3 regions of the Brevibacillus humidisoli genome follow, and region 2 is predicted to be linked to each of the others. Evidence: riboswitches for the same ligand, from Rfam matches in the RefSeq annotation. Region 2 holds a riboswitch; each other region holds the start of a gene.
What was found. Region 2 has a riboswitch for cobalamin ahead of nrdI (class Ib ribonucleoside-diphosphate reductase assembly flavoprotein NrdI). Riboswitches for the same ligand answer to the same signal wherever they lie in the genome.
Positions count from the first base shown of each region.

Region 1 (6,028 bases), 840 kb from region 2:
CGCATTGCTCCACTTCATCAAGACGTGCTTCCAGAATTCCCAGCACCAGCTCGTGAATGCCCACCGGACGTCCATATGTAACGGGCACATCGGGGTGCTTTGTCTTAAACTCATCCAGCGCTGCAGGGATGTGGATCTTCGCGTGGCCAGCGGAAAACAAGATGATCGGAATCACCACGATCCGGGTTGCTCCCCTGCTTAGACAGGCCTCCAGTCCGCTGTAGACGTCTGGCGGTTCAAACTCTAGAAAGCAGGTCTCCACAATCGGTGCTTCCACTTCGTCAACCAGCGAGGCGACGAACTGCCTCACTTCCTCATTGCCTGCGGCATCCTTGCTGCCATGGCCGACAAACAACACTGCCTCCATCTTCCCAACCTCCTCCTTTTTTCTCCCTAGGTGCCGCATACGGCGTCTTCGATCTTCACGGCGGTCATGTCCCGATAGGCAAAACCTTCAATCTCGCCGACGCGCTTGAAGAACTTGTGAAAGCGTTCGTTGGGAAACGCCTCCTCGCGATACCTGGTGACGATCCGCTCCAACAGCGGCACAATCTCCTCTGAGGGAATCCCTTCTGCCACCGGGACACCGGGATGGGCATTGCGGCCGACAGACTTGGCTCCCAGGAACAAATCAAACGCACCCTTGCGATAGACGATGCCGATATCCTCTTTTACCGCGCCGTAGCAGGCCATCCCGCATCCGTTGACACCCAGCTTCAATTCCTTGGGCGCCTGTAGCCCGCCCATCAGCCGGTTCAGCTCTTCTGCGTACGGAATCGCATCTTTCTTTTCGCCGTCACAAAAATCGCAGGCCTTGATCTGTACCACGTCACCTACCGGCATCAAAAGCAGTCCAGCCTCTCGCAGCTGCGCTGTGATCGCGGACGGATCTTCTGTCGGAATCCGCAAAATCATCTGATGATGAGGCGTATACTCGATCTCGCCCTTGTCCCCAGCCACTTCAGCCAGCAGCACCATTTGCTGGGGTGTCCATTTTTTATTCACCACACCTGGGCTGACCGCGCACTCAAAGATCGACTGCTGCCGAAATGCGGGAGTAGATGGGGAAATCGGTGCGACCGTGCTGGTCGCCACCGCGCTCCCGTGTGCCTGCTGCAGCGTCATCAACGCCTCTGCGGCCCAGTCATAAGGAGTGCGTGATCCGACGTGCAGATCGACTGCACTTGTGCGTTCATCGTTCGAACGATCATGGACCGTCCGGGAGATACTCGAATGCTCCTCAGTCGAATGGACGTCAATCATGCGGTTCTCTCCTGACCGATCCTCAGTCGAAGGGCCGTCGTCTGAACGGTCTCCAAGCGCCCATGGCTCGTTCTCCTTGCGCAGCCGCTCATGCGGTTTGAGCGGCTGTTCGTCCGCCGTCAGCGTATACTTTCGCTGATAGCCGCGAGGTGTGATCATTTTGCCGTCGTAGACAAACGTAGACTCATTGCCGATGATCACAGTCGTCAGCATGCCGATGTCGTGGTCCAGCATCTTTTCCAGCGTCGTCATCACGACATGCTCCCGCTCCCGGTAAGCGCTTTTGACGATCCCGACAGGAGTATCGGGGGAGCGGTACTTGAGCAGGATCTGCTGTGCTTCCACGATCTGCCGCGTGCGTCGGCCGCTCTTTGGATTGTAGAGAGCAATCACGAAATCAGCCTGCCCAGCCGCATCGATCCGCTTGGCAATCAATTCCCACGGTGTCAGATGGTCACTCAAGCTGATCGTGCAGGCATCGTGCATCACAGGTGCGCCTAACAGAGCAGCGCAGGAGTTGATCGCAGAAATGCCGGGAATCACTTCAACGGCCACTCCCTCGGCTTCGATCCACCCCTGTTCAACCAATACCTCGTAGATCAAGCCGGCCATCCCATAAACGCCTGCATCACCACTGGAGATGACAGCTACTTTTTTGCCCATCTCCGCCTGGCGCACCGCTTCCCGCGCCCGACTCACTTCTTCCGTCATGCCAGTGCTGACCACTTTTTGATCCGTCAACAGCCCGCTGATCAGCTCCACATAGGTGGTGTAGCCGATCACGATCTCGCTTTCCTGTATCGCGTCCCGAGCCCGTTTCGTGATATGTTCGAAACTCCCCGGTCCAAAGCCGATGACAAACAGTTTTCCTTTCATCTGTACACTCCTCTCCGTTTTTGTTTATCTAGCCTGACTCTGCTCCCGTTCCTTACGTTGCTCGCTATCGTTTTATCAGAGACTCCCATCGACTGGCCGGGATGCTGATCCAACCGGCATTAGGCAGGAGGCCAACCGATAGTCCGCACATCTGACCGATGCATTTGATCACACTGCCGTGGGTAATGATCAGCAGCCGTTCTGCAGGGTAGGCGGCCGCCAGGTGGAATAGTCCCTGCCGAATCCGCTCTCTCACTTGCGCCATCTCCTCGATGCCATACGAACCATCCATGATTTCCTCCACATCTTGGATCTGCTCGTCTCGACGCAGTTCATCTGCCGTTTTCCCTTCCAGAGGTCCAAATGACCGTTCCTGCAACTGGGGCAGCATCACGATCGGCACCCCTATCATCTCCTGTGCGATACCGGCTGATTGTCTGGCCCGCCTCAGCGGACTGGAGACGATCCGCGAAAACGGAGGGCTCTGCCGAAGCAGCTTGCGACATGCCTCTCTCACCTGCTCTTGGCCCGTCTCGTTCAGTCCGACATCCTGCACACCTTGTAACCGCCGCTCCCGGTTCCAATCGGTCTCACCGTGCCGCATCACGATCCAATCCATCTATGGTCATCACCGCCAGTCCTTTGTATCTATAGGATGATTCCCGGGCTTTGATCATGCGGTTTTTCACCATGCCGTTTTTCCCTGGGCCGGAATCAGGGCAGCCATTTATCCGCGGCTACCAGCAGCAGCAGGGCTACCGCTTCTGTCGACTCGATCAAGGCTCCGTAGGCGTCGCCGGTGTATCCACCCAACCGTCGGTGGATATAGGTGGAGAACCAATAGAGATAGAGCAGCGTCAATAAAAAGACGAGCATGTTCTGGTAGCCCACTGCCCACCAGCCAACCGACAGCACCGCTATACTGCTGACAAGCAGATGCCCTGTACCAATCCCCTCCCGCAGCCTGCTGCCGATCCCATCCTGGGTCAAGTAAGGCCAGTGGCGAATCGCGATTAGCAGATGCGTACGAGCGATTGCAGGGACGATTACCAGGCACGTCTGCAGATTGAGTGACAGCAGCTCGTATATGGCTGCGCCTTTTACCAGCAGCAGGGAAAGAGCGGCCAGAACACCCATCGCCCCAACCCGGCTATCCTTCATAATCGTCAGCACTTGTTCCCGTGGTCTGCTGCTGCCTAGGCCATCCGCCAGATCCATCCATCCGTCCAGGTGCAAGCCCCCGGTTATGTAAATCCAAAAGATGAGGGTTAGTACTGCTGCAAGATGATCGCTTAAAAGCAACTCGGAAAACCAGTTGCCCCCCCACAGCAGGAGACCGATGATCGCTCCAACCAGCGGGTAAAAAACCGCACTCCTGGACCAATCTGCTTCTTTCATCGGGTAGCGAGGTACCGGCAGACGTGTCAGAAAAGAGATTGCTTGAAAAAATGCTCCCATCTCTCCTCCTCCTCCTAGTTGCCGTCCCTAAAACTCAATGCCCTTAACCGCCGGCACTCCTTCATCGTAGTAATGCTTAACCGGGTTCATTTCCGTGACGAGATCGGCGATGTCGACAATCTCCGGTTTGGCTTGGCGACCGGTAATCACTAGGTGCATGCCATTTGGGCGATTTCGGATCAGATCCAATACGTCTGCCAGCGGCAGCACATCATCGATCGGGAAGCGCTCAATCGCCAGCGCGTTGTTCAACTCGTCGAGGATGACCAGGTCGTACTGCCCCCCCATCACCTTTTCCTTGGCCAACTGCCAGCCTTTTTCCAACGCTGCACGGTGCTCCTGAGGTGTCTTCGTCCAGGTAAATCCCACTCCTGTCTGGCAGATTTCAATCCCCAGTCGATCAAAGACGAGCTTCTCCCCGTAGGTTCGCTCCGGCGATTTAATAAACTGGATCATCAGTACCCGCTTGCCGCGTCCCGCGGCCCGTACCGCCAGTCCCAGCGCAGCCGTCGTTTTTCCTTTGCCATCGCCGGTGTAGACCAACACCAGTCCCCGCTCCTTATCCGGCCTGCTCATCAGACTCCTCCTCCTGCAGTAAGTAAAAAGAACCGGCTCCATCGCTGTGTGTTGACAGCGAAAGCCGACGCTTTGCTGATGCTCTCAACTTGTTTCGTTATGCAAACAACAGATGCATTGGCAAACAAACAAAAAACGCTTTGGCTCCTATGGGAACCAAAGCGCGGACAGCATGCGTGACAATCCTCACCTTTCCTTTGACCCGAAGGAAACCAGTGACACATACAAACAGGCAGGTCTCCTGGCTCAAGGATCATCGTCTACCTTATCCTTCCCATCGCCGGCAGCGACAGTGGATGCATCATTGCGCAAAGGAAGACTCCTCTTTTACAGTGGCGGGACCGCGTTGGATTTGCACCAAACTTCCCTTTTAACCTCATCTGCTGCCGTCCGTTCGGTACAGATGAGGACCTGTTTGCTTTTTATGCAATTGTTCCAATCCAGTGACAAGTTCTTGCTTTAATAATAACAAAAGCGGGACAGGATGCAAGGAAAAAGCTGTCTGCCAAGACCATTACAGCCTGCGCTCACCCGTACCACTGCAGCTTAACGTCCAAATACCGAATCTCATCATTCCACTGGGGGCGGAAAAACTGACATAGGCGGGCGGTTACGTCGGAATCTCCGTTTACTTGCCAACAAGATAAAGGTAATCAGACTGTGAGCAGTGAAAATCCCCACTAGACTTTGCATGAGAAAGGCAATGTCAGGCGTGAAGAGAGAGACGGACTTCCAGGGAATTTGGCTGCTATAGACAAACAACGGGATTAATCCGATCCCCAGAATGGCAGAAAGGACGCCAACAGACAGCCATATTTGATAAGAGATCATTTTATTTCGAATGATTCCTACGCAACTAAAGATAGAACCGACCACAAGGAGTACAGCAGCACTCAAGAGCACCCATTGCGTTGTGTGATTCATTTTCGATAATTCTGGATTTTCCCCGTTCATAATAGAAGTGAATTCCTTCCATCATACTCAAATAGGGTACGGCTTCAAATTCGTGGTATTTATTGGTCAAGAGAACAGCGCCGTAGTCTTGTTCGCTCTCCGAATCTCCTGGTAAGTATAATCATTTCAACCTATGCGTATAGATTGTACAAATAAACGGATACCTGGAGGAAAGATGCTGCGAAAAGGTATCGCGATCGTAATTGGCTGCCTTTTGGTGGGGACTGGAGTCAATCTGTTTATCTTGCCCCACAAGTTGATGGATGGCGGAATCATTGGAATCGGTCTGTTAGCGAAATACTACTTCTCCTGGCCTCCCGGATTGGTGATGATTTTGGTCAGTTTACCGATTTATATGCTCGTCTTTGTGTATGACAGAAGGTTATTCTACAATAGCTTTCACGGAATGTTGCTTTCCTCCTTTTTTATTGACTGGCTAAGTCCACTCCGTCGGATGCATGAGTTTCCGATTCCGTTTTCAGCGGTGGCAGGCGGAGTTTTTATTGGAGCGGGGATTGGCATTATGCTAGCGTTTCAAACGAATACGGGGGGTACTGATCTGTTGGCTCAGTTCTTGGCAACGCGTCTGAACATACCAGTTGCTTTGCTCATCTTTCTGATTGATGGGTTCATTATTTTGGGGTCTATTGAGGTTATCGGCAGACTGAATACGATATTTTCTCTGATTACCATTTTGTCAGTCGCCGTCGCGACACATTTCTTTCTTGTTGCCGGACAACCGAGGAAACCCTACGTAGTAATTGGTTCTGTAACTCATTTTATGAATCATAAATGATAGGGGCATCAAGCCTATTATCAAATATGGGGCTTGCCAATGGGTGAGCACATACGATCGATTTACAACGTTTTGCTATCGGGTTGACCGAAAGGAAAAGCAGGC
Region 1 covers NZ_CP087263.1:559,786-565,813, reverse strand. The annotation lists gene LOK74_RS02740 (sirohydrochlorin chelatase) at 1-367, opposite strand, end outside; gene cobJ (precorrin-3B C(17)-methyltransferase) at 394-2,139, opposite strand; gene LOK74_RS02730 (histidine phosphatase family protein) at 2,204-2,758, opposite strand; gene cobS (adenosylcobinamide-GDP ribazoletransferase) at 2,854-3,597, opposite strand; gene cobO (cob(I)yrinic acid a,c-diamide adenosyltransferase) at 3,625-4,173, opposite strand; cobalamin riboswitch at 4,388-4,603, opposite strand; gene LOK74_RS02715 (YitT family protein) at 5,303-5,923, shown strand.
Region 1: it holds a riboswitch for cobalamin, as region 2 does, so the genes downstream of both, cobO (cob(I)yrinic acid a,c-diamide adenosyltransferase) here and nrdI (class Ib ribonucleoside-diphosphate reductase assembly flavoprotein NrdI) in region 2, are expected to answer to the same signal.

Region 2 (6,028 bases):
ACCGGATGAGTCCGCTGGTCATCGCCCATGCCCTCAGCGAACAGAAGCACAGGCTGGTGATCGCGTCCAGCGGCAATGCCGGCGTATCCTTGGCCTACTATGCCCATCAGGTGGGCCTGTCGTGCACTGTGATTATGGCCGGAGACATATCGTCGCAGGTGCGTCATGCGCTGACGAAGTGGGGAGCTGTATTGGTCAAAACCGAGGATTCCGCATCGCGCTGGGAAAAGATGAAGCAACTGGTCTATGAGGAAGGTTACTACCCAGCGACGAACTTCGCGGTTCCTCCTGTCGGCAGCAATCCATTTGGCGTGCAGGGGTACAAGACCGTTGCCTACGAACTGGCTGCTTCTGCTCCCGATTATGTGCTGGTTCCTACAGCTAGAGGTGATTTGCTCTGGGGAATCTATGAAGGATTCTGCGAGCTGCTGGCGATTGGGCAAATCGAGAAGATGCCCAAGCTGATCGCAGTCGAACCATTTCCTCGACTCACTCGCGTGTTTGCCGGGGAGCCGTACACTGCTCAGTTTACCGGGAATACATCCTTGCATTCGATTGCCGGTGGCACGGTGACGTATCAAGCGGCAGCTGCTGTGGACAGATCCGGTGGGACAGCAATTGCGGTGTCGGATCAACAGGCGATCCATGCTCAGGAGGAGGCAAGGTCATGGGGGATACCGCTGGAGCGTTCGGCAGCGTCCGTGATCGCTGCTTTAGACAGGTTGGCCTCGATCGTGAGCTTGACAGAGGAGGATACGGTTGTTCTGGTAGGCACCTCTCGAGGAGAATGGATTTTATAGTCTGGGCTCTTGATTTTTCAAGGGCTCTTTTTTTTCTTTTTGACACTTTTTGACAGGTTGGGGACCACATAAATACACCTTGTCCGACTTTGGTTATTAAACCATTGAAGTGTAAGGGGATGAATATAATCGTCCCCCACAAACATAAAAGGAGTGAGGCGATGTTTACCATAAGGTACCAACCCAACATCCCAGACCATGAATTGAGTCAAATCACTTTAGCTGATTTTGAAGGTGAATACGGGAATGTTCTCTACGGACAATTTGAGATAAATGTCAACGGAAAAACCTATGGTTTGTATGACCCAGATGCTCCAACCCCAATCCTAGAGTTCTTTGAGGAAGAAATCATAGCCTCGTTCGGACTATTAAACGAGGTTGTCATTTCTATGCAACATCACAAATACATTGCCTTAAATACGATCGATGCTCATTTTGCATGGTTTGAATTTATTGCAGAAGGTGAAGACCTTACCGTATATCATGTACAAGTAGAAGAGGATAACATCAGTTCTTTCATTGTAACGGAACCTCTGAATTGTATATCAATATGCTACTGGCAGGAAACGATCACGAAACAGGAGTTTATCGATGAAGTTTTAGACAAAACAGATGAGTTCATTCGTCACATCGAAAAGGTTAATCCTGCGTTGCTCAGGAGTAAAAGTATTCAAGGGCTTCTTGAAAGATGTGGAAAATCCAAGTTGTTAAGGTAGGCGCAGTAGATGATTTTTTTGAACAAACTCGTATGATTACCCGTTCCCCAGTACAGGCAGCTCGGCGGTGGCTGGTTTGACACCATGTGAAGAGGCAGACAGGCTCGTGATGTCGGCTCCCTGCAACACAGCCCGCTCATGGGCCAACAGCCACTCCTTCCGCCAGATCCCCCACGCATAACCAGTGAGACTGCCGTTGCTGCCAATCACCCGGTGGCAGGGAACGAGAATGCCCAGTTGGTTTCTTCCATTGGCATGACCTGCCGCCCGTACAGCTTGTGCACGGTCAAGCAAACGGGCAAGTTCCCGGTAACTCACCGTCTCTCCAAAGGGAATCGAGCAAAGCTGCTCCCAGACCTGTTGTTGAAACGCGGTTCCCTGTGCAGAGAGGGGAACGGTAAATGACAATCTGTTTCCGGAAAAATACTCATTAAGCTCAGAAATGCATTGTTCTATCACCGGAGGTAGGCAAGTCTTTTCTCTCTCCACAGGGACCTGCTCTACAAAACGAACAACCGTGATGGCCTCTGTGGTGCCGTTTATCTCGATCCACCCAATAGGCGATTGGTAAAATGCAGCAATCATTATGACCGAACCATCCTTTCCGTTTCTGGCTCGCGATAGCGGAGTCGGTATTCCGTCGGGGTGCAGCTGGTCTCCCGGTGAAATACCGAGGAGAAGTGGGCGCTGCTGTGGAAGCCAACTTGCTGGGCAATCTCCGTTATCGTTGTATCCGTTGTTGTCAACAGTTGCTTGGCAGCCTCGATCCTGGTCTTGCGCAGATATTGTCCCGGTGACATCTTCATTACGCGCGTAAAACAACGCTGCAGGTAAAACGGACTGACGAACAGCCGCTGTGACATATCTGCCAGCGTAAGCGTTTCGTGATAACAGTCTGTGATCAAACCGACCAGCTTTTTGGCCAACTCTTCTTCAGGAGAGCGCCAGTCCAACTCTTCCGGTCGGCAGCGTTTGCACGGACGGAGCCCCGATTGTCGCGCTTCGTCCGGGTGGTAAAAGATCCTGACGTGATCCCGCTTTGGGGTCCGCGATCGGCAAGATGGTCGGCAAAACACGCCGGTGGTAACCAAACCATAATAAAACTGCCCGTCGTAAGCAGGATCGCAGCTTGCAATCGCCCTCCACATCCAATCATTCATGCAGCATCTCCTCCTGCCTCCAGTATAGCCCCTGTGAAGCCAGGACGTAACCGGTAGAAAATATGAGAGCAACAATCGGAAAATGAAGCACAGACTGAGAAAGAGCTTGACGCAACACTATATATTGATCTAATCTGGTTATATTAAAACTACATATTGTGGGAATAGGTACCTTGAAGCGTGCTTCAGGGTTTAATAGGGAAGTTCGGTGTAACTCCGACGCGGTCCCGCCACTGTGACAGAGGAGTCATAACAAATACGCCACTGGAGACGTCCGGGAAGGCTGTTATGATGATGAGACTGGAGCCAGGAGACCTGCCTATTCTGACAACACTGTGATGTACCTACGGGAGATAGGGAGGTGTTACAAACGTCAGTTTCGCACGCTGGGGTATTTTTGCCTTTTCCTATTTGGTAAAAATACCCTTTTCATTTTGCGCCTACATTTTTGTGCCTACATGACAGGAGGTAGCTGCCTTGTACATTGTCTACGATTCCAAGACGGGAAATGTAAGACGCTTTGTCCAGAAACTTACGATGAAATCAGCGCAGATAGACGAGGCTCTCACACTGGAAAAACCATTTGTGCTGGTTACCTATACGACCGGATATGGCGAAGTGCCGATGAATGTTTTGCAGTTTTTGAGGCGCAACCACCGGCATCTCCAGGGTGTGGCCGCTTCTGGAAATAAAAACTGGGGACAGAACTACGCCAGGAGCGCCGATGTGATTTCACAGCTGTATCGCGTTCCTATCCTGTGCAAATTTGAATTGAGCGGCACCGCGCACGATGTGCGTACCTTTCAAGAGAGGGTGAACCAACTTGCGGCATATTGAGTTAAATCATGAGATCGTGTACCGCCGGGAAGATGGATTTTTTGATTTGGACAAAGACAGAGAGGCGGTTCGCGTATACGAAGCGGAAATCAGCTCATCACAGGTCAGCTTCGACAGCGTGGCAGAAAGAATCGCCTATATGGTGGACAACCATTACTACTATGACGTGTTGAGCCAGTATAGCGTAGATCAGATCGAAGAAATCTACCGCATGGTCAATGATTATGAGTTTACGTTTTCCTCTTACATGGCCATCTCCAAATTCTATCGCGACTATGCGGTCACGAGCAACGATAAGAAGCAGTATCTGGAGACGTATGTGGACCGGATCATCATCGTCGCGCTCTATCTGGCACAGGGAGAAGTCAAAAAAGCAGCCAACTATACCGCAGCGATGATCGAGCAGCGCTACCAGCCGGCGACACCGACGTTTTTAAACGCCGGCAAGGCGAGACGTGGCGAAATGGTGTCGTGCTATCTGCTGGAGCTGGACGATTCGCTCAACAGCATCACCTACAATCTGTCAACCGCCATGCAGTTGTCCAAGCTGGGCGGCGGGATTGCGTTGAACCTCAGCAAGTTAAGGGCGAGAGGAGAAGAGATCAAAGGGATCGCCAATGCATCAAGCGGCGTGATGCCGGTGGCCAAGATTCTGGAAGATTCGTTTTCCTATGTGAATCAACTGGGTCAGCGCAAAGGAGCAGGAGCGGTCTATATCAATATCTTTCACTGGGATGCCAATGAACTGTTGGACAGCAAGAAGATTAATGCGGACGAAAAGTCGCGCTTGCAGTCGCTCTCGATCGGCCTGATCTGTCCCGCCATCTTTTTTGAACTGGCTGAGAGAGATGAAGACCTGTATGTGTTTGCTCCCTATTCCGTCTATCAGGCATACGGACGGCACTTTGACGATATGGACCTGGATCAGATGTATCACGAATTGCTCCAGCATCCAGATGTAAAAAAGAAGCGGCTGATGAGCGCCCGCGAAATGCTGGTGAAGATCGCGATGATTCAATTGGAGAGCGGCTATCCCTACCTGATCTTTCTCTCCAATGCCAATCGACAGCACCCCTTAAAAGGGGTGGGCCGGATCAAAATGTCCAATCTGTGTACGGAGATTTTTCAATTACAGGAGACGTCCACGATCAACGACTACGGCGTAGAGGACATCATCCGCCGGGATATTAGCTGCAACCTGGGCTCGTTAAACATTGCCAATGTGATGGAAACGGGGCTGATCCGCGAATCGGTCCACACCGGCATGGAGATGCTCACGGCCGTATCGGACATGACCAGTGTTAGCAATGCGCCGGGGGTGCAGAAAGCCAACGCTGAGCTGCACTCGGTCGGACTTGGAGCGATGAATCTGCACGGCTATCTGGCCAAGAACGGCATCCCGTTTGAAAGTGAAGAGGCGAAAGATTTTGCCAACACCTTTTTTATGATGGTCAACTTCTACAGTCTGGAAAAGTCGATGCTGATCGCCAAAGAGCGGCAGACGATGTTTGCCGGTTTTGAACGATCCGATTATGCGACAGGAGTGTACTTTGCGAAATACCTTGCACAGGAGTATGCTCCGCGAACGAAGAAGGTGGGCGCTTTATTCGAGGGGATCTCGATTCCTGCACGAGCGGATTGGCAGCGGCTGAAAGAGGAGATTCAAACCTACGGCCTCTACCATGCCTATCGATTGGCGTGCGCGCCAACCGCTTCCATCTCCTATATCCAGAATGCCACTTCTTCGGTCATGCCGATCGTGGAGCAGATTGAAACCAGAACGTACGGAAATGCCACCACGTACTATCCGGCTCCATTCTTGGCGAAGGAGAATGTCCTGCTCTACAAATCAGCCTACAACATGGACATGTTCAAGCTGATTGATCTGATTGCGGTGATCCAGCAGCACATCGATCAAGGGATTTCCACCATCTTGTACGTCAACAGCGACATTTCTACGAGAGAGTTGGCCAGATACTATATTTATGCCAATCGACAGGGGCTAAAAAGTCTGTACTATACGCGAACGAACAAAAGGGGAATAGAGGAGTGCATCGCGTGCGCGGTGTAGAAGGGAGGGGTGCAAGACATGCGGGCTGTCAACTGGAACAAACCGGAAGATGAGTACTCCCGAATGTTCTGGAATCAAAGCATTCAGCAGTTCTGGACAGAGGAAGAGTTCCCGGTCTCATCTGACAAAAACACATGGATCGAATTGTCGGATGCCGAGCGGGATGTATTCAAAAAGGTGTTGGGTGGACTAACCCTGCTGGACACGAAGCAAGGAGGAGAGGGGATGCCCTTGATCCTGCTTCATGTCGACAACTTGCAGGCAAAATCGGTGCTGGCTTTCATGAGTGCGATGGAGGAAATCCACGCTAAGTCGTACAGCCATATCTTTACTACGCTTTGCACCGCCGCAGAAATTGACGAGCTCTTTTCCTGGGTCGACCAGCACCCTCTATTAACTGCAAAAGCGGATCTGATTACAGGCTGTTACCGGAAGCTGTTCAAG
Region 2 covers NZ_CP087263.1:4,625,937-4,631,964, forward strand. The annotation lists gene LOK74_RS22630 (threonine synthase) at 1-800, shown strand, start outside; gene LOK74_RS22635 (hypothetical protein) at 962-1,516, shown strand; partial or broken gene LOK74_RS22640 (methylated-DNA--[protein]-cysteine S-methyltransferase) at 1,652-2,101, opposite strand; gene LOK74_RS22645 (bifunctional transcriptional activator/DNA repair enzyme AdaA) at 2,101-2,676, opposite strand; cobalamin riboswitch at 2,826-3,013, shown strand; gene nrdI (class Ib ribonucleoside-diphosphate reductase assembly flavoprotein NrdI) at 3,154-3,513, shown strand; gene nrdE (class 1b ribonucleoside-diphosphate reductase subunit alpha) at 3,500-5,584, shown strand; gene nrdF (class 1b ribonucleoside-diphosphate reductase subunit beta) at 5,603-6,028, shown strand, end outside.

Region 3 (6,028 bases), 1.1 Mb from region 2:
CAGATCAGCGCCGCCATAGACAAGCTCAATCCACTGGATGCAGTTGACCGCCAAAATCGCACTGGGAACGCTGCCGATCGCGAAGTACATGGCGACCCGCAGGTTGACTGTACGCTGCCGCCAATGTTGCAAGGCACCAAAAACTTTTGTTATCGAGTTGTAGACGAGGTCTGTTCCTACGGCAATCGTTGGCTGAACCCCCAACATCACTAGAATTGGCGTTAGCAGAGCAGCTCCGCCCACCCCTGTGAGACCGACGAGGAAACCGACAAACAGACCAATGATGATCAATTGCAAATCCATACAGCTTATCCCTTCCTTACCGTATTGTCGTGATCTTAGTCCGCCGCTGTCCCGTAGACTACTATCACAGTATGGGTCCCCACCGGGCAGGGTGCCATTCAGCTCGAAAATAGGCTTATATTTCCAATGCTGCTTCACATGCCTGACAAGAGCGGCAGTGTTATAAAATTGTCAAGATTGCCGTCGCTACAGACCACTTGATTCTGGTACAGTTACGGTGAGATGATGTGGAGGCAGCAAGGCACTGCAATGAGGGGCTCAAGTTGACTCCGTTGACTAGATTTCGCTACAATGAGAGGCGTATCGAACGGGTGTTTTTCTGCTCTGTTACGTGTATCTATTCAGACACACGAGCAAAGGATAGATGCTCCGGCGACAGGCAGGATGACGACCTGTCACGCCGGTGCGACTTACCTCAGAAAGGGGTTAGCAAGGATGGATCAGCAGGCTACTTACCAATCTGACAGCCTTTCCTTGGAAGCAGAGAGCGATGGGCAGATGCAACCGGCTACGTGGAGCGATTATCTGCATCTCACCAAGCCGGGGATTACCCTGTCCAACTTGCTTACCACGTTTACTGGCTATTGGTTGGCTGTGTTTACCTTTGGTTACAAACTGGAGCTGCATACACTTGTATTAACGCTTTTGGGAACGGCATTTGTGATTGCATCGGGCGCAACGTTAAACAACTACTGGGATCGAGAACTGGATGCCAAGATGAAGCGGACCAAAAATCGTGGATTAGCTTCCGGGCGAATCCATCCGCGAAATGCACTGGCGATCGGGATTGCGCTATTGGTTGCCGGGCTGATTGTGCTCGCCCTGTTTGCCAACCCTCTGACCGCTGTGCTTGGTTTGCTGGGTCACATCTTCTACGTGTTGATCTATACACCGCTTAAGCGGGTAACTACGCTAAACACCGTGATCGGCGGCATCTCCGGCGCCATCCCGCCGCTGATCGGCTGGGCAGCGGTTACGAACAATGTGGAGATGGGGGCGTGGGTGCTCTTCTTGATCCTGTTCCTCTGGCAGCCGCCGCACTTTTTGGCGCTGGCCATGTTGAAGACCGAGGAATATAGGGCAGGCGGCATCCCTATGCTGCCCGTGGTGAAGGGCTTTGCGGAAACAAAGCGGCAGATGTTCAACTATGCCGCGCCGATGGTTCCCGCTTCCCTCCTGCTCATGCTGTACGCCAATCTCGGTTATGTCTACCTGGCCACGGCGCTCATCCTCGGCATCGGGTATTTATATATCTTGCTGAAAGGTTTTAAAGCAGAGGACGATCTGGTCTGGGCGCGCAAGGCGTTTAGCTACTCGTTGATTTACCTGACGGTGCTCTGTTTCGCTATTATTGTGAGTGCGTTGTAAAAGCGAAAAAGCAGGCAAGCTCGGTGCTTGCTGATGGGAACGTATCGCAGGCATCCGCTATGGCCAAGGCATTGCGGGTGCCACCTTATTGTGTGGGTATAACTAAGCTTGACACTGCTGTCATACCAGCAGGTGGACGATGAGCCAGGAGATTTGCAATCGGATGAAAGGGAACGAGGTGAAGCAACGTGGGTAGGGGTGAGAGGTGGCTGAGATGGCTGGCCATATCAGCAACACTGATGATGTTCTTGACGATGCTGGCCGGTTCGCTGGTGACCAAGACGGGCTCAGCGATGGGCTGTGGCAACGATTGGCCGCTGTGCAACGGCAAGTGGGTACCGGAGTATACGCTGGAATCGCTGATCGAATACTCGCACCGCCTCATCACCGGTGTGGCCGGTTTGGTGGTGATCCTCTTTTCTATTGTTGCTTGGCGAAGGTTTCGCGGTAATGCGGAAGTTCGGGCATTGGCGATGATCGGCCTTTTCTTCATTATCCTGGAGTCGTTGTTGGGTGCATCTGCTGTGATCTGGCCCCAGTCCTCTGCGGTGCTTGCCTTGCACTTCGGCTTCTCTCTGCTCGCGTTCAGCGGAGTGCTGTTGCTTACTTTGTTTGTCCTGCAGCGGGAGAGAAGGGATCAATATGTACGGCAGCCGGTTTCCCGCCGTTTTCGCAATCTGGTCTGGGGAGTGGCTATCTACGCCTACGGTGTTGTCTATCTCGGAGCATACGTGCGGCATACCGGCTCCAGCATGGGTTGCAATGAATGGCCCCTCTGTCGGGGAGGAGAGTTGATCCCGGAACTGACCGGTCAAGTGGCGATTCACTTCATCCACCGACTGGCAGCTACCTGTCTGTTCCTGTTGCTGTTAGTCGTGCTGGTCTATGCTTTCCGTTACTACCGGCAGGAGAGGCGGGACGTCTACGTGGCCAGTCTGCTGGCTTTCATCCTGGTCGCGCTGCAGGTGATCAGCGGCGGATTTGTTGTCTGGTTTGAGCTACACCTGTACGCTACAATGCTTCACTCTGCGATCATCACCTGTCTGTTCGGCATTCTTTGCTATCTCTGCCTGCAGTCCCTGAAGCAGCCACAAGCTGTTCAACAAGAGCGGAAGGCACCTGAGCCTGAGTTTGCGCGGCAGGTCGCACCGCTGACGAAGATCTAACCTGCTTAGGAAAAAGGATTTGAGGGCTTCGAGCCGAATACGTAACAATAGCGAACTGAATAGGAGCAGCTAGGTGCCCTTGCAGAAGCAAGGGGTAACAGGGAATCGGGTGAAAATCCCGAGCGGTCCCGCCACTGTAACCAGGGAGCGCTTTTCCACGATGCCACTCGCCACTAGCGGGGAAGGCGGAAGAGTGCGATGATCCGGAAGCCAGGAGACCTACCTAGTTTGCCGCACCCATTATGCCTTCGCGGAAAGGAGAGGTGTACTGTAGAGTGAAGCGAAAGAGCGTTCTGTCTTTTTTGCCATCAGTACGTGCGCACGCCAAACCTCATCCGACTGGATGGGGTTTTTTGATGCTTGGAGGAGGAACCAATAGGGCGGACCGCGGTTTGCCTCTACGTCATCATCCACTCTGGTTTACAGCGGTGCTGACTGGGCTGACTTGTCTTCTGCTGCTGTCGGCGACATTGGCGGTGATGCTTGGACCGGTCAGCATTCAGCCGGCTGTCGTGTGGAACATTGCGTTATCGCATGTACCCATTTTCGGGGACTTGATTGAACAGGATTGGAGCAAGCCGCAGGAACAGATCATCTGGGAGATCAGACTGCCGCGCGTCCTGTTAGGCGCGGTCGTAGGCGCTGGATTGGCTGTTGTAGGGACTGCAATCCAGGCGTTGGTGCGTAACCCTCTGGCTGAACCGTATATCCTGGGCATCTCATCGGGTTCATCGGTCGCCGCGACACTTGTGATACTCTTCGGGGCATTCTCTTTTCTGGGAACGTATGCCCTGACACTAGGCGCTTTTGCTGGAGCAATGGTCGCGATGCTTGCCGTCTACTTGTTGGCCCAGGTGGCAGGGAGCATTCAGACAACCCGTTTGTTGCTGGCTGGTGTCTCCATCTCGATGATTCTGTCAGCGGCCACCAACTTCATCGTCACGGCTGCCCCAAATGAGCATGGAATTCGCGATGCGCTGTTTTGGATGCTGGGCAGTTTGGCAGGAGCGAAATGGGAGTACCTCATGATTCCTTACGTGGTGGTGACAGGCGGGATGGTTTTCTTGCTGCTTCAATATCGCTTGCTCAATGCCTTGCTCATGGGGGAGGAAGCGGCGGCGACACTCGGCGTCAACACCCATGCTTTTCGCAAATGGCTGATCGTGCTGCTCTCTTTGCTAATCGGGGTGGTTGTCGCCGTCAGCGGTTCGATCGGGTTTGTCGGGCTGATCGTCCCGCACATCGCTCGATTTGTCGTCGGGTCTGATCATCGTAGGGTGCTGCCGGTTAGCGCTCTGCTAGGCGCGGTGATCCTGATCTGGGCTGATGTACTGGCCCGCCTGCTGCTGGCTCCCGGGGAACTGCCAATCGGTGTCGTCACGGCGTTGGCGGGCGGCCCGTTTTTTATCTGGCTGCTGCGGCGGTCAAGCTACTCGTTCGGAGGGGAAAACAGATGAGCATGGAGGTAGACCAGGTATCCGTCTCGGTCGGAGAAAAAGCGATTATTCGAGAAATCTCCCTGTCTATCCGATCCGGACAGTTCGTCGGCATGATCGGACCAAACGGCAGCGGGAAATCGACTCTGCTCAAGACGATGTATCGCGTCCTGCAGCCTGATGTGGGCGTGATTCGTCTGGACGATCAGGAACTTTATCGGCAGACGCCCCGTCAAGTGTCGCGTCAACTGGCTGTGGTCAGTCAGGAAACGCCTGTCCACTTTGACTTCACAGTAGAGGAAATCGTCCTGATGGGCCGAAACCCGCATAAACGAATGCTGGAGCCCGATACCGCAGAGGATCGAGCGATTGTCAGAGAGGCGCTGCAGCGGGTCGGCATGCTGGACGCGGCGCAGCGCAGTTTGTTGACCCTGTCGGGAGGGGAAAAGCAGCGGGTGCTGATTGCCAGAGCGCTGGCGCAGCAGGCCAAGTGGCTGATCCTGGACGAGCCGACCAACCATCTGGATATTCAATACCAACTCCAATTGATGGATCTGGTCAGAGCGCTTGAAGTGACCGTTGTGGCCGCCTTGCATGACCTGAACCTTGCCGCGGCTTACTGCGATTATCTGTTTGTGATGGACAGCGGACAGCTGGCGGCATCAGGCCATCCGGCGCAGGTGTTGAAGCCCGAACTGCTTAGGGACGTGTTTGGCGTGGAGGCGGAAGTGACGGTCCATCCCAAAACAGGGAAACCGCACATCGTCTATTTGGCCGCCCATGCTGAACGGTTTGCACTGACGGAAAGGTAACAGCGGTTCTTTTGACAACGTGAATCGAATCGGGAAACCATGACAAGAGGAGAAGTAAGACATGAGACAGAGGAACAAAATGATCTATACGTGGAAACAAAAAATATGGGTAGCGATGCTGTGCTTGCTGGGTTCTGCTTTGGCTGCTTGTAGTCAAGGTGAACAGGCAGTGACGAATGGGACGGCTGCTGTTTCGGGTCAGCAGACGGAGGAGACGGAAGTGACGCTGACCAACATGGGGCGAACGATTACCTATTCCGCCCCTCCCCAGCGGGCGGTTGCCCTAAACCAGCACGCCACCGAGGTGATGCTTGCCTTGGGCTTGCAAGATGTGATGGTGGGCACTGCCTACCTGGATGATCAGATTTTGCCGGAATATCAGGAGGCCTATGAACAGGTTCCGGTGCTCGCCGACGAGTACCCGTCAAAAGAGGTGTTTCTCGCCGCCAATCCCGACTTTGCCTACGCTGGATGGAAAAGCGCCTTTACCGAAAAACAGTTGGGAACAGTAGAAGAGTTGGCAGAGATGGGCATCAAGACGTACATCCAGGAGTCGTCCAACATCACAGCACCTACTGTGGAAGACGTTTACGAAGATATCCGCAATATCGGCCGCATCTTCAGAGTGGAAGAGAGAGCGGACCAACTGATTGACCAAATGAAACGGGAGATGGAAGCGATCACGCGTCAGCTCGGTCCGGTGGAGCAGCCGCTTCGCGTGTTTGTCTACGACAGCGGGGAAGACAAGCCGTATACGGCGGCCAACAATTACATGACGCCCCTGATTGAACTGGCCGGAGGGAAAAACATCTTTGACGACATCGAAAAAGGCTGGGCGGAAGTAAGCTGGGAGGAAGTAGTGGCCCGACGTCCGGACGTGATTGTGATCATGGACTACGGAAAGAAAACCGTCCAGCAGAAACGGGATCTGCTGCTGGCCCGA
Region 3 covers NZ_CP087263.1:3,565,042-3,571,069, reverse strand. The annotation lists gene LOK74_RS17460 (sulfite exporter TauE/SafE family protein) at 1-303, opposite strand, end outside; gene cyoE (heme o synthase) at 739-1,671, shown strand; gene LOK74_RS17450 (COX15/CtaA family protein) at 1,911-2,837, shown strand; cobalamin riboswitch at 2,892-3,078, shown strand; gene LOK74_RS17445 (FecCD family ABC transporter permease) at 3,194-4,294, shown strand; gene LOK74_RS17440 (heme ABC transporter ATP-binding protein) at 4,291-5,085, shown strand; gene LOK74_RS17435 (ABC transporter substrate-binding protein) at 5,147-6,028, shown strand, end outside.
Region 3: it holds a riboswitch for cobalamin, as region 2 does, so the genes downstream of both, LOK74_RS17445 (FecCD family ABC transporter permease) here and nrdI (class Ib ribonucleoside-diphosphate reductase assembly flavoprotein NrdI) in region 2, are expected to answer to the same signal.